Regions from separate parts of the Xenorhabdus sp. KJ12.1 genome, predicted to be linked through region 1. Evidence: riboswitches for the same ligand, from Rfam matches in the RefSeq annotation. Region 1 holds a riboswitch; the other holds the start of a gene.

Evidence for each region. Region 1 has a riboswitch for thiamine pyrophosphate ahead of thiD (bifunctional hydroxymethylpyrimidine kinase/phosphomethylpyrimidine kinase). Riboswitches for the same ligand answer to the same signal wherever they lie in the genome.
Region 2: linked by a shared signal. The riboswitch ahead of thiC (phosphomethylpyrimidine synthase ThiC) and the one ahead of thiD (bifunctional hydroxymethylpyrimidine kinase/phosphomethylpyrimidine kinase) in region 1 are both predicted to bind thiamine pyrophosphate.

Annotation. Positions count from the first base shown of each region.
Region 1 covers NZ_CAWNQH010000064.1:8,010-16,010, forward strand. The annotation lists gene AACS92_RS08875 (N-acetylmuramoyl-L-alanine amidase) at 86-928, shown strand; gene AACS92_RS08880 (helix-turn-helix domain-containing protein) at 1,016-1,396, opposite strand; gene AACS92_RS08885 (amino acid permease) at 1,869-3,230, shown strand; gene cspE (transcription antiterminator/RNA stability regulator CspE) at 4,019-4,228, shown strand; TPP riboswitch at 4,371-4,463, shown strand; gene thiD (bifunctional hydroxymethylpyrimidine kinase/phosphomethylpyrimidine kinase) at 4,550-5,347, shown strand; gene fbaB (class I fructose-bisphosphate aldolase) at 5,425-6,474, opposite strand; gene AACS92_RS08905 (hypothetical protein) at 6,768-7,040, opposite strand; gene trhP (prephenate-dependent tRNA uridine(34) hydroxylase TrhP) at 7,176-8,001, opposite strand, start outside.
Region 2 covers NZ_CAWNQH010000116.1:108,330-116,330, forward strand. The annotation lists gene AACS92_RS19405 (thiazole synthase) at 1-587, opposite strand, end outside; gene thiS (sulfur carrier protein ThiS) at 603-815, opposite strand; gene AACS92_RS19415 (HesA/MoeB/ThiF family protein) at 812-1,615, opposite strand; gene thiE (thiamine phosphate synthase) at 1,609-2,322, opposite strand; gene thiC (phosphomethylpyrimidine synthase ThiC) at 2,306-4,291, opposite strand; TPP riboswitch at 4,434-4,558, opposite strand; gene AACS92_RS19430 (HAD family hydrolase) at 4,640-5,314, opposite strand; gene nudC (NAD(+) diphosphatase) at 5,574-6,353, shown strand; gene dcp (peptidyl-dipeptidase Dcp) at 6,429-8,001, opposite strand, start outside.

The DNA.
Region 1 (8,001 bases):
GCCGATAAAAAGACAGCATCTATTCTAGTTTCATCTACTATATAGTGACATTATTCAATTTTTCTTCTGTTATTGTATAAATATGATGAGAAAAATCTTAGTAGGTGTGCTTATTACGCTATTGATTGGTTGTAGTCGGCAATCCCCATTGGAAGAAAGGAATGATTATCTTATTGATCATTTTTATTCGTATTCGACAAAAAAGAATATTGAATCAGTTAAGTTTTTGGTTATACATTATACGGCCTTGAATGAGAAGCGTTCTTTACGGGCTCTGACTGGCGGTAATGTCAGTGTCCAGTATTTGATTCCCGCTCATCCCAAATATAAAAATAATGAACCGATTATTTTTCAATTATCTTCTGAGGGAGAAAAAGCCTGGCACGCTGGCAGAAGTGAGTGGAGGGGATATAAAAATTTAAATAATTATTCTATCGGCATAGAAATAGTTAATTGTGGATTTAAAAAATACTTTCTTAAAAAAGAGTGGTGTGAATATCATCCAACACAAATAGATGCCTTGATCCGACTGACAAAAGATATTATCCGTAGGCATAAAATTGAAGCTGTAAATGTGGTTGGTCATAGTGATATCGCCCCACTTCGGAAAGAAGATCCCGGGCCTGTTTTTCCATGGCATACTCTTTATGAAGAAGGGATCGGGGCCTGGCCTGATGTTGATACGGTAAGTAAATATTTAGCTGACAGAGCGCCAGATACGCCTGTTCCCGTTATCAGAATACAAAAAGCACTGGCTGTTTATGGGTATTCTATTCCTCAGACAGGCTATCTGGATGTGCATACGCATAAAACGATCCGGGCATTTCAGATGCATTTTCGTCCATCAGATATTCAGGGTTATCCCGATGCAGAAACGGAAGCGATAGCATTAGCCTTAGTTGAAAAGTATAAATTAAATGAAAACTAATCTCGTTACGGTACTAAGGAAGATGGTTGAGAAGTTAGTAAAGTAGCGGCCTGATATTGACGTCAGGCCGCATAATTTATCTTATGATTAGCAATTGTAAGACAGGTGTAATGGAAGTTTAACTTCAAGCTCTATATCTGTACTTTGACGAAAATCGTAAGGTGTAATGCCATATTCTTTACGGAACATATAAGTAAAGTGGGATTGAGAGCCGAAGCCGAAATCCAGCGCAATATCAAAAATGGGTTGGGAACTGTTCTTCAGAAGATGTACAGCACCAGCCAGCCGACGTTGACGTATGTATTTACCCAGTGAGATCCCGGTGACTTCCTTGAATATTTTCTGCATGTGCCAAAGCGAATAGCCAGAGTAAGCAGCAAGTTCTTCAAGATGGATGACACGACCAAGGTGGTTTTCTATCCATTTACTCAGTGCGCATACAAGTGCTAAGTGATTATCCTGTGGCATTACAATTATAAATTGGTTAAAGGTGATGGGAAGTATACACAACTTCTTTTCAAGATTTTAGTTTTATACATAATCGACAATCGAGAGTTAATTTTACTCTTATCGGGCCTGAATATGCATTACAATCACAAAGGGATGAAGAGTGAATTAGTATGCGTTTCCGGTATTTATTCTTTGTGAATGATGTTTTAATATTCATCTGATTTGAATGAGTAGACTAAATATTGAGTCAAAATCAGAGTCTGACACGATAGCAATTAGTGTCAGAGTAGTTTGGGTATGATAGATCGCGCAAAAATTGAAGGAATCTAAGGTTTCTTCAGCCAGTTCAGGTCCAAAACGACAAATAAAATAGTTTAAACAGGTTCTATACCCAATGGATTTCGGGCTGCATTGCAGCGGTGAGTAAACTAAGCCAACACAGAAATGGCCTGAAAGACGACGGATATAATTATCGAAATAAGAGGACTAGATGACGGGGCATATACAACAGTCGACGCTTAAGCGTGGTTTAAAGAACAGGCATATTCAGCTTATTGCACTCGGTGGCTCAGTAGGGACAGGGTTATTTTTGGGAATTGCCCAAACGATAAAAATGGCCGGGCCTTCAGTGCTTCTTGGGTATGCTATTAGTGGTTTTATTGCATTCCTGATAATGCGCCAGTTGGGGGAAATGGTTGTTGCAGAGCCAGTAGCAGGTTCTTTTAGCCACTTTGCTTATAAATATTGGGGTAATTTTGCTGGTTTTCTATCCGGTTGGAATTACTGGGTTATGTTTATACTGGTTGGAATGGCGGAGCTCACAGCTGTCGGTATGTATATTCAATACTGGTGGCCTGAAATCCCAACGTGGGCTTCAGCAGCAATATTCTTTGTGGTGATTAATTCTGTCAATTTAATTAATGTCCGGCTCTATGGGGAGGCAGAATTCTGGTTCTCTATGATTAAAGTCGGAGCTATTATCGGCATGATCCTCTTCGGTTCTTACTTACTCATTAGTGGAACAGGAGGGCCGCAGGCCAGCGTAAGCAATTTATGGCAGTATGGCGGTTTCATGCCTAATGGTGCTGCGGGTCTGATCACAGCAATGGCCGTAATTATGTTTTCATTCGGTGGATTGGAAACCGTAGGAATTACGGCGGCAGAAGCTGAAAATCCAGAAAAAAACATCCCGAAGGCAACTAATCAGGTTGTGTACCGTATTTTACTGTTTTATATCGGTTCGTTGTTCATTCTGTTGTCTCTTTACCCGTGGATAAAAGTTGTTGAGGGTGGAAGCCCATTCGTTCTGATTTTCCATAATTTGGATAGCTTTTGGGTTGCTAATGCCTTGAATGTTGTCGTGCTGACTGCAGCGCTGTCGGTTTATAACAGCGGCGTTTATTGTAACAGCCGAATGTTATACGGCTTGGCTAAGCAGGGGAATGCACCACGTATTCTGACCAAAGTGAATAAGCGCGGTGTTCCGGTTTTATCAATTGCATTGTCAGCTTTGGCAACATCGATAGGTGTATTAATTAACTATGTTATGCCGGGTAAGGCATTTGAGCTTTTGATGGCATTGGTAGTGACAACCTTAGTTATTAATTGGATTATGATTTGTGTGTCACACCTGAAATTTCGGGCTGCAAAGGATGCCGAAGGGGTTAAAACAAGTTTCAGAGCATTCTGGTATCCATTTGGTAATTTCCTGTGTCTGATATTTCTGGCTTGTATTCTTATTATTATCCTGACGATACCTGATATACGTATATCTGTTATCCTCATGCCATTCTGGATTGGAGCATTGTGGGTTGGTTATTTATTTTCCAGATCCAATAAAGCAAAGACATAACTTGATAGTTTTAAAATGAGTATACTTTATCAGCCGGGCATATGCCCGGCTGATTTTTTTATAATGAATCTAATTTTATTAATCCCTGATAACAAAATTTTATTACATGAGAAAACTATGTGAAAATTTAAACTACAAAAATTGCATATAAAATGAATGTTATCCATTTTTCTCCATAAAATGTTTGCACTGAACTAATATCCGTGTAATAGGCTGCTTAAAGCTCAGTTTTTCTTGGGCTATAAACATGAAGTCAGCTTCTGACATATTTAAATAATAAAGGACGTCTATAAATTGAATAAAAGGGAATTCAACTGAACAATCTTTAATAAAGGATATACAAAATATAAAACAGCTGAATTTGGAGCAGTCATATTACACTCTCAGGTGTTAACAAATATACTCCATTCTTTTATCGCTTCTTCAATAAAGTTTAAAAGTTATAACTCTCTGCTGTATCTCTTAATAAGCGTGATAAACAGAATTATATATCAAAAAAATCAAAATACTTTCCAAGGGTTAAAATTCTATTTCTTTTTTAATTCATGGTGTTATGTAATATAAATACTTCTGGTTGACGTTAAATAAAAAGCAGATATTAATAATTTGAAATATGTGCTTTAGCTCGTGCCGCTGAAAAAAATGGCTTGCGATTATATAAAGAGTATGTGATAAAACACATGGGTAAACGAAGTACTATTTCTGTTAATGAATAGCAGCAATGAATACGGGTTCGTTTCTTTTTAATGCCAATCGGCTAATAAAGTGATTCAAAGGAAATTTTTGAAATGGCAAAAATCACTGGTACTGTGAAGTGGTTCAACGAGTCTAAAGGTTTTGGTTTTATTACTCCAGCTGATGGCAGCAAAGATGTATTTGTACATTTTTCTGCAATTATGAAAGATGGATTTAAAACATTGTCTGAAGGCCAACAAGTTGAGTTTGAAATTCAGGATGGTCCTAAAGGTCCAGCTGCTGCAAACGTGACAACTTTATAGTAATAAAAAGTAATTAAAAGTAATAAATTTATTTTTGCTGGTATTTTCATTGCCAGCTGAATATATATCGTTAATCTGTTTCATTATTTAACGATAACATATTGCAAATATCACTCTATTGGGATACTAATAGAGTGATTTTTATTTTGGCTCGGGGCGTTCTTAATTGAACTGAGAAGTACCCGTATTACCTGATCTGGATAATGCTAGCGTAGGGAAGTCTCGGTATATCCCATATCCGACAGATCTTGAAAGGCAACTTGAAAGAGAGTGGGTATTTTGATTGCCGCTTTTCCTGAGCTGGTCGCAGGAATCATCATCATGTCAATTCATTCATTGACCATTGCAGGAACTGATCCTAGCGGTGGTGCCGGCATTCAAGCCGATTTGAAAACCTTTTCTGCACTTGGCGTTTATGGCACAACTGTGATTACCGCCCTCGTTGCGCAAAATACCACTGGAGTGCAAGCAGTTTACGATATTGACCCAAGTTTCCTTGCTACTCAACTTGAGTCTGTGCTTTCAGATGTCAGGATAGACAGTATTAAAATTGGTATGTTATCGAATGTTGCTAATGTAAAAGTTGTCGCGGAAATGCTGCAACGTTACCCAGTTCCTTATACTGTACTGGATACAGTGATGCTGGCGAAGAGTGGAGATCCGTTACTGTCGGAAGAAGCTGCCACAGTTATGACAGAGTTACTACTACCTGTTGTTTCTTTAATTACTCCCAATTTACCTGAAGCGGCAGCACTGTTGAAATGTTCTTCTGCGGAAACAGAAGATGAAATGTTGCAACAAGGGCGAAAATTATTATCAATGGGTTGTCAGGCAATTCTGTTGAAAGGGGGGCATCTGGCTGACGGAGAAAGTCCTGACTGGTTGTTTACGCCTGAAGGAGAATGGCGTTTTACTGCTTCCAGAGTTAATACCCACAATACACATGGCACGGGTTGTACTTTGTCGGCGGCTCTTGCTGCATTACGACCACGTTATGAAGATTGGCAGAGCACAGTGCCAATTGCAAAAGCTTATTTACACAATGCCTTAGTGCAGGCAGATAAATTAGACGTGGGAAAAGGGATAGGGCCGGTACATCATTTCCATCAATGGTGGTAGTTACTGACCGTGAAAATGGGGATATAGCTATCCCCATATCTAATTTCTTTATTATTCAATTAATTATCCTGATTTTATCAGGCTATAGTGACGCTTTTGTCGAGGTAGACATCCTGTACTGAGTGGATCAGGGCAACGCCTTCTTTCATTGACTTCTTAAATGCCTTGCGCCCAAGAATTAACCCCATGCCTCCAGCGCGTTTGTTGATGACCGCAGTACGGACTGAATCACTCAAATCATTGGCACCAGAAGCTCCGCCGGAATTGATTAGGCCGGCACGCCCCATGTAACAGTTAGCCAACTGATAGCGAACTAAATCGATAGGGTGTTCTGTTGTTAATTCAGTATAGACACGTTTATCTGTGTGCCCGAAACCAATAGCAGTATAACCGCCATTAGTTTCCGCCATTTTTTGCTTAACAATATCAGCACCGATAGTGGCTGCCAGATGGTTTGCCTGACCGGTTAAATCGGCACTTGTATGGTAATCAACGCCATCTTTTTTGAAGGCAGAATTACGTAAATATGCCCACAGTACTGTGACCATTCCTAATTCATGAGCACGTTCGAAAGCAGCAGAAATTTCTTCTATCTGGCGGCGTGACTCATGAGAACCATAATAAATCGTTGCACCAACTGCAACTGCACCCATGTTAAATGCCTGTTCAACGCTGGCATATAAAGTCTGATCATATTCAGCGGGGTAGGTCAGAGTTTCATTGTGATTCAGTTTCACCAGAAATGGAATTTTATGGGCATAGCGGCGGGAAACAGATGCCAGAACACCATAAGTCGAAGCAACGCAATTACATCCTGCTTCAATTGCTAATTCAACAATATTTTTGGGGTCAAAATAGAGCGGATTTGCTGCAAAAGAGGCACTGGCTGAATGTTCAACTCCCTGATCAACCGGCAGAATCGAAAGATAACCAGTTCCTGCCAGACGCCCATGATTAAATAAAGTTTGCATTGAGCGCAATACCGCGTTTGGCCGATTGTTTTCGATCATTACACGATCAACAAAATCTGCACCCGGAATGTAGAGATTTTCACGTGGAATAGTGGAACATTGATGCTGCAATAAACTTTCTGCGTCTTTTCCTAACAACTTCACGATATCAGTCATGTTTAACTCCAGTTTGCAAAAGGCGCTACTGATTGTTGTTTATATTTGCATGGAGTACAAGGTGAGCAGGAAGGGAAGATGTAGTGGATCGCTTCAGTTGAGATTATACCCGTCGTCTTTCAAGTTGCCTCTTTGTTGGTTGTACTCATTTCCAGTCATCCAATGGCCTGGATTCATTCCCTTGTCGCTGCGATGTAACTTGGAACCATTGGGTATATTTTTCATAGTTAATGTTATGTTTATTAAAATTTAATTATTTCCCTCCTGTCATGCATGTGTATAGTGAGATAATATCAATCGACTCTGTTGGAAATAACTATCTCAAGGTGTTTTTCTAAAAATTCCTTCAGTATGTTGAATAAATATGAGTGATATTTATTCAAACCGATTTTTTTATTTACAATTAATTTTGTAATGGGTAGTGAGATAATTATTATTGACTGGATAAACTCAATAACTAGTAATTCAGTTAATGATTTTTTCTTGCTGATATTACTGATGATTTTTTGAATTTTAAAATTTTCAGGAAAAGAAAAGGCTAGCCCAAGGGAGATTGAGCTAGCCAAGGAGGTGGTTCCTAGTCTTACAGTGAAACTTTTTTAGTTCTTCATTTTTCAGAATGGATGATACGAGAAATAAAATAGTATTGATGTGATCTGTTTCTAAAAAAATGGAACTATTTCTGTAAAATTCATACTGAATTATTTTTTAGGAACTGTATTTGTATGAGGTGCTCGGGTATTACCCGATTTCAGATTACGGATAAGCAGCGCGTAATTCAGTTCAATTTCTTCAGGAACAGGCAAGTAAACAATATGACCGTCACCCGGAGCAACTTCGACAACCTGATTTTTTTTGTTTGTCATTGATGCCAGTACAAAGTTGATATTGCCTGCTGGCGTCATAATTTCAAGATTGTCACCAACGAGGAACTTATTTTTTACTGCTACTTCAGCCAGCCCGTTGATCCGATTGCCGGTAAATTCTCCGACAAATTGTTGCGTCTCTGATACTGAATAACCATATTCATAGGTTTGATAGGCATCGTGAGTATGGCGACGCAAAAAGCCTTCGGTATAACCACGATGAGCTAATCCTTCCAGCGTGCTCATTAAGGTTGGATCAAACGGTTTACCGGCAACGGCATCATTGATGGCACGGCGGTATACCTGAGCTGTACGGGCACAATAGTAGAAAGATTTAGTGCGGCCTTCTATTTTCAGCGAATGTACGCCCATGCCAGTCAGACGATCTACATGCTCCACTGCCCGCAAATCTTTGGAGTTCATGATATAAGTGCCATGTTCATCTTCAAATGCGCTCATATATTCCCCCGGACGTTTGGCTTCTTCTATCATGAATACCTTATCCGTCGGATTTCCCTGTCCTAGTGTCGGCTCAATATTTTTAACCGGAATAGGGTCATGGGTATGAACGATATTGCCTGTATCATCTTCTTTGCCTTCCTGCACATTGTATTCCCAGCGGCAGGCATTCGTGCAGGTTCCCTGATTAGGATCGCGTTTA
Region 2 (8,001 bases), on a different contig from region 1:
ATTTCAATGGCTGCCAGTGCATGGCTTGGAGCACCAATACCGGCATCGACAACCACAGGAACATTGGACTGCTCAATGATAATTTGCAGAAAATCCCGAGTGAGTAAGCCCTTATTTGAACCAATAGGCGCTCCCAATGGCATGACAGCGGCACAACCCACTTCTTCCAGACGGCGGCACAGAACCGGATCTGCGCCACAGTAAGGCAGAACTACAAAACCTTCCCTGACTAATTGTTCCGCTCCTTTCAGGGTTTCTATCGGATCAGGTAATAGATATTTCACGTCAGGGTGGATTTCCAGTTTGACCCAGTTAGTGCCCAGCGCCTCCCGCGCAAGGCGGGCAGCAAAAACCGCTTCTTCTGCGGTTTTTGCTCCGGAAGTATTGGGCAGGAGTTTAACCCCCAGCTCCTGCAAGGGAATGAGAATGCCATCATCTTTGCCTTGCAGGTCAATCCGTTTCATCGCCATTGTGACTAACTGGCTACCGGAGGTGCGAATGGCTTCAATCATCAGTCCGGCATTGGCAAATTTTCCTGTGCCTGTAAACAGACGGGAATGAAAGGTGGTATCAGCAATTTTTAACATGGTTAACCTCCGGCATTAGCCCCCCGCAATGGCCTGAAACAGCAGGATATTATCCCCGTCATTGAGCTGGTGGGTGCGCCATTCTGAGCGGGGGATGATGGTCTGGTTAATAGCCAGTGCAGTACCTGACTGGGTACGTTGCATATGTTCCAGTAATTGCTGAACTGTCATGGGATTATCTGTCGGCGTATCCAATGTGATCGTTTGATCGTTGACAATAATGTTCATGCGATTTCTGTTCCTGAAACGGTTTTATCTGTGCCTGCAGTTTTATCAATGATTGGGCGTGTTCCGCATACCGGACATTGTGGTGAGGGGGTTAGTTGTAACGTACTCCAGTTCTGTTTTCTGCCATCAAACAGTCGCAGTTTTCCATTCAGATAAGAAGGGAGACCCGCCAGCATTTTAATGGCTTCCAGCGCCTGTAACGTTCCAATCACACCGACCACCGGCCCTAAAACACCCGCAGTGCGGCAGTTACGCTGAGGCTCTTCCTGATCGGGATAGAGGCAGGCATAGCAGCCATGCTGATAAGGTGGTTCGAATACCATCAACTGACCACTGAAACCGACGGCGCTGCCACTGATAAGAGGTTTACCAGTTTCGATACAGGCGGCGTTAATAGCATGTCGGGTTGCCATGTTATCGCTACAATCCAGTATCAGATCGACCTGCCGGACGAGGTTTGTCAGTGATTTTTTATCCAGTCGTTCATTAATAACGGTTGTATTAACCAATGGGTTCAGATCAGCCAGTTTTTGTGCCGCCAGAGTGGCCTTACCTGCGGGAATATCAGCCGTGCGATAGAGGATCTGACGTTGCAGATTTGAAATATGTAATTTGTCATCATCGGCAAGATAAAGGTGCCCTACTCCTGCTGCCGCGAGGTAGAGTGAGGCAGGAGAGCCTAATCCCCCCATCCCGACGATTAACACTTTGCCGTTTTTTAATTTTTCCTGCCCGTCCGGGCCGATATCTTCCAGTAATAATTGACGGCTGTATCGCATAAATTCCTGATCGTTCAACATAAGCGCCTCCGATCATTTTCTTCAACGTTTTTGTCAGATGTCCCTTCAACTAAATGAAGCAACCTGGCTGTCGCCTGTCGCCAGTCTTTTGCTTTGGTGATAGCACTGACCAGCGCTACACCACCGACACCGGTCGCGACCACATCAGGGACTCGTTCCAGTGAAATACCACCAATAGCCACTGTCGGGAATTCAGGGGTGAGTGCTACCTGATGTTTCAGGGCGATTAAACCCTGTGGTGATGAGGGCATCTCTTTGGTTGTGGTCGGGAAGATATGCCCCAGTGCAATGTAGGATGGGCGCAAGGCTTTTGCCCGCGCCAGTTCCTGCTCGTCATGAGTGGAGATCCCCAGCCGAAGCCCGGCTTGTCGGATGGCACTGAGATCAGCAATATCTAAATCCTCCTGCCCCAGATGAACGCCATAAGCATGGTGTTTGATTGCCAGACGCCAGTAGTCGTTGATAAACAGGCGCGCGTTGTATTGCTTCCCTAACGCAATCGCCTGCCGAATGTCATGCTCTACCTGATCTTCGGGCAGATCTTTAATACGCAGTTGCAGCGTTCTGATACCGGCTTCCAGTAACCGCTCAATCCATATCAGTGAGTCCACCACGGGATATAACCCCAACCGGTGTTCGGTTGGAGCAAAGGAGGCTGTTTCAGGGCAAACGGTTTCAGATAAAATCGCTTCAGACTGATTTAACATCGTTGATATCCTCAGCCCGGTGATACAGTTCGCTGCCATGTATCCGAAATTCTTCGGACATCTGTTCCATACCCGATTGTTGTTCCAGTTTTGCGGCATAGTCCCGCACATCCTGTGTAATTTTCATTGAGCAGAATTTCGGCCCGCACATGGAGCAGAAATGGGCAACTTTACCGGATTCCTGAGGTAATGTTTCATCGTGATAAGCGCGGGCGGTGTCAGGATCAAGGGCCAGATTAAACTGGTCTTCCCAGCGGAATTCAAAACGCGCTTTTGACATGGCGTTATCGCGGATTTGAGCACCGGGATGGCCTTTCGCTAAATCTGCCGCATGAGCTGCGATTTTGTACGTGATTAGCCCTTGTTTCACATCTTCTTTGTTTGGCAGGCCAAGGTGCTCTTTAGGCGTGACATAACAGAGCATGGCACAGCCGAACCAGCCAATCATAGCTGCACCAATACCGGAGGTGAAATGGTCATAACCCGGCGCGATATCGGTTGTCAGTGGCCCTAATGTGTAGAAAGGCGCTTCGTGGCAGTGTTCCAGTTCTTCCGTCATATTGCGGCGGATTAATTGCATCGGAATATGTCCCGGCCCTTCGATCATCACCTGAACATCATATTCCCAGGCGATTTTGGTCAGTTCACCCAGTGTATGTAGTTCGGAAAACTGTGCTTCATCATTGGCATCCTGAATGGAACCGGGACGTAAGCCGTCTCCCAGAGAAAGGGAAACATCGTAGGCGGCACAGATTTCACAAATTTCACGGAAATGGGTATAGAGGAAGTTTTCCTGATGATGAGAGAGACACCATTTCGCCATAATGGAGCCACCACGGGAAACAATGCCTGTCAGTCGTTTGGCGGTCATCGGAACATAGCGCAGCAGAACGCCGGCATGAATAGTAAAGTAATCGACTCCCTGTTCCGCCTGTTCCAGTAACGTATCGCGGAACATTTCCCACGTCAGGTTTTCCGCAATGCCATTGACTTTTTCCAGCGCCTGATAGATGGGGACTGTACCAATTGGCACCGGGCTATTACGCAGTATCCATTCACGGGTTTCGTGGATATAGCGCCCGGTGGAAAGATCCATTACGGTATCCGCGCCCCAGCGGGTAGACCAGATCAGCTTCTCAACTTCTTCTTCAATGGAAGAGGTGACGGAAGAATTACCGATATTGGCATTCACTTTCACCAGAAAATTGCGCCCGATAATCATCGGTTCAGATTCTGGGTGGTTAATGTTGGCAGGAATAATCGCACGGCCCGCAGCGACTTCCTGTCGCACAAATTCCGGCGTAATGTTTTCCGGTAAGTTGGCACCGAAACTTTGCCCCGGATGCTGCTGGAGAAGCACTTCACCGCGGATACGTTCACGCCCCATATTTTCCCGCAGGGCGATAAATTCCATCTCCGGCGTGATAATGCCTTTACGAGCGTAGTGTAATTGGGTAACGCGTTCGCCAATTTTCGCTTTCAAAGGGTGGGGACGATGGTGAAAACGCAGATGATCCAGTCCGGCATCCGCTAGGCGCTGTTGGGTAAAATCAGAGCTGAGGGTTGTGACAGGCTCTGTGTCATTGCGCTCTTCAATCCACGGCTGGCGGATTTTCTGTAAACCTGCGTGTACGTCCAGTACGGCTTCAGGGTCGCCATAAGGGCCGGAAGTATCATAAACAGGTACGGGTTCATTTTCCTCAAATTGGGGCGCTTCTTTTGTCCCGCCAACCAGTGTAGGAGATACCTGAATTTCACGCATAGGAACCTGAATATCCTCGCGTGAACCTTCCAGATAGATACGACGTGAATTGGGGAAGGTAACACCCTGAATTGAATTGATAAATTCCTGTGCGGCATCCCGTTGGGCTTTACGTGGACGTGCCGGATGAGTTTTAGGGGAGATATCAGTTGTAGGGATAATATCTGCGCTGGAGGTGACGGTATCATTAGTAATAGCATTAGACATAGCAAATTCCTGACTGTGTGATCGCCTGTAATCAGGCTTAAGTTGAGAAAATTGCTTGTCTGGAGCTCGCAGGGAGTAATGATGATTGCTGAACAGTGTTATCTGGCAGAAGATCTGTACAGAAGCAATAAAGCATATCAGCAGAGGGATTACTCTTGTTCCCTTCGCGGGTATTAGCCCGATCAGGTTCTGCGGATCCCGAATAAACGGTCTCAGCCTGTGTCCACCGTGATATACGCTGAACGCTAGGCACTCCGACAAGAAAACACCCCAGAGTATAAAGGGGATTATGGAAACTGCAACCGGAAAACCGAGCCTTTTGTATTGGCCCGATGTCAGGTATTAATATTAATTCCGTGGCGCTAACGCCCAGCTCAATTGCTTCCAACCATGTTTTTCTGCTGCTGACTGCAATTTTACATCCGGATTCACGGTAAATACTTCACTGGCAAAGAAACACATCGGCAAGTCGTTCGATGAGTCTGTGTAAAAAGAGATATGTTGTGGCGATAAATTCTGTTCTGTCAGCCATTGCTGTAAGCGGGTAACTTTCCCTTCCCGGAAAGTTGGGACACCTTCAATATCGCCGGTATAACAGCCATCTTTCATGACCATATCAATCCCCATGGCGGTTTTTACGCCAAATACAGCCGCGATTTTTTTCACCACGAAAGAAACAGTAGCAGAAATGATAATGACGGGAATATTTTGTTGGCGGTAAATATCTAATTGTGTTTTCGCTGCGGGGTAGAAGAGAGGTTTGATTGTCGTTTCTACAAAATCTGTCAGCCAGATATCAACTTGTTCATGGGGTATTTGGCAGAGGGCTTGTAAACTGACTGACAGATATTCCTGCATATTCAGTTTCCCTGCACTGTAATCCGATATCATTTTCTGGTCTGCTTCTATAAAGCGGGGGTCAGTAATGATCTGCTTTTCCCATAAATAATTCGTCCAGAGTAGACTGGAATCCCCACGGATCAGGGTGTCGTCCAGATCAAATATGGCAACCTGCTGTGACATAGTTGTTATTCCTCAAATCTGAAATCGACAGGATAAGGTCGATTGAAAGAGAATCAAATATTTTATTGCTACGGCTTAATGAACACCCGAAAATATGCACATTCAGAAGCATTGTTAATATAACAGATTGCAGACAGAATACGATGAAGAGGAGTATGCTGTAATGATGTTAATCTTGGTTAACATTTAATTAACACTGACTTGGTTAATATATTCTTAATTAACGCAGCATATGACACAACACATGATGGAACCAATGATGCAAAAAAAACTGACAGGTATAGAACGAGGCTGGTGGATTGTCAGTCTTGAAAACAGAGTTTGGCTTCCGCAGGGAGACTTACCACTGGGTACTGCTGAGAGCTGGTCATTGCAGGGCCTTGTCGCCTACGTGATTGGCGAGTGGTTGGGAGAAGTAGTGTGGCTCATCCGTCATAAGATGGCATCAGAGATGTATTCTCCCCGCCGGATTGCAGAACAGGATCCTCAATTATTTCAGTTGGTAGGGCGCGGAGTCCAGTTGGCGGAGTTTTACCGCTCACATCGTTACTGTGGGTATTGCGGTCATGAAATGCAGCAGACTGAGCACGAGTGGGCCTGCCTGTGCCACCATTGCGATGAACGCTATTATCCGCAAATTGCTCCCTGCATTATTGTGGGTATCCGCCGTGAAGATCACATTCTACTGGCACAACATCAGCGTCATCGCAATGGTATTCATACCGTGCTGGCTGGGTTTGTGGAAGTGGGTGAAACACTGGAGGAGACGGTACATCGTGAGGTGATGGAAGAGAGTGGAATAAAAATCCGTAACCTGCGTTATGTGACTTCTCAACCGTGGCCTTTTCCTCATTCATTGATGATGGGGTTTCTGGCTGATTATGAGAGTGGTGATATTGAACATGACCCCGTTGAGCTGATCAGTGCGGATTGGTATCGATATGATGATCTTCCCCTGATCCCCGGGCCTGATACGATTGCCCGCCGTCTGATTGAGGAAACGGTCGCACTATGTCGTCAGAGCTGTCGCCAGTATTGATAGTGAATACTTACAAATCATGAGAGTTACCCGATTTTTTCTATCAGGTAACTCTCAGCCTTTAACTATATTTGATTATTTTTGTTCCGTAAGACCCCGGTTTTTCAGCATAGATTCAGTACTTGGTGGCTTACCTCGCCAGTCGATATACAGTTTTTCCAGATCTGTACTATTACCGCGTGACAGTATCTTATCGCGGAAAATCTGACCGTTTTCTTTTGTCAGACCGCCATGCTCGGTAAACCATGCAAACGCATCGTCGGCCAGCATTTCTGTCCACAGATAGGCATAATAACCGGCAGCATAACCACCGCCCCAAATGTGTTTGAAGTAACTGGAACGGTAGCGCGGTGGCACGTAGTTGAGGTGGATATTGTCTTCTTGCAAAGACGCGGCTTCAAATTTATTCACATCCTGCTGCGGCTTATCTGCGGCCAGCATATGCCAGTGCATATCCAGCAGTGCGGCTGATAGTAACTCGGTCATTTGATAACCTTTGTTAAACTTATCCGCCTGATTGATTTTATCCATCAGTGCCTGCGGCATGACTTCGCCAGTTTGGTAATGTCTGGCGTAATTCGCAAATACCTTGGGATCACGGGCCCAGTATTCATTAATTTGTGACGGGAATTCCACAAAGTCACGAGCAGTACTGGTTCCTGACAGAGTCGGGTATTCCTGATCAGCAAACATGCCGTGTAATGCATGTCCAAATTCATGAAATATTGTGATCACGTCATCATACGATAACAGTGCTGGCTGGCCCGGAGCCGGTTTAGTAAAGTTGGCAACGTTGTAAATTACCGGTTTGGTTCCGAAGAGTCTGGACTGATCGACAAAATTACTCATCCAGGCGCCACCGGCTTTATTGTCACGCTTAAAGTAATCGGAATAGAACAACGCCAGTTGTTGCCCGTCCTTATCGAAAACTTCATACACGTGGACATCGGGATGATAAACCGGAATGTCTTTACGCTCTTTAAAGGTAATGCCATATAGCAGGTTGGCGGCGTAGAACACGCCGTTATTCAGGACGTTATTCAGTTCGAAATAGGGCTTAATCTGGGACTCATCCAAATCATACCTTGCCTTGCGTACCTGTTCGGCATAGAACGGCCAATCCCATGCTTCCACTTTGAAGCCGCCTTTTTGCTGGTCAATCACGGCCTGAATATCTTTTGCTTCACGTTCAGCGCGTGCAGTTGCAGCAGGGACAATATCACGTAAAAACTTCAATGCGACTTCCGGTGTTTTTGCCATCTGGCTTTGCAGCTTCCATGATGCGTAATCTTTGAAACCTAGTATCTTAGCCTGCTCAGCACGGATTTTCGCTAATCGGGACAGCGTTTGGCGTGTGTCGTTATCATCCCCTTTTTCCGCTCGGTTCCACGATGCTTCGAATAACGCCTTACGTGTATCGCGATCTTTCAGATCTTGCAGAATCGGTTGTTGGGTTGTGTTCTGTAATACGAACAACCATTGATTATCCAGCTTACGCTCACTGGCAGCCTGTGCAGCCGCAGCCATTTCGCCATCGGATAGCCCGGCCAGCAGAGTTTTATCCTTAATCGTCAGAGCGCCATCTTTGGTTGCTGCTAACAATTTATTGGTAAATTGAGTACGAAGGGTTGCCGATTCCTGATTTAAT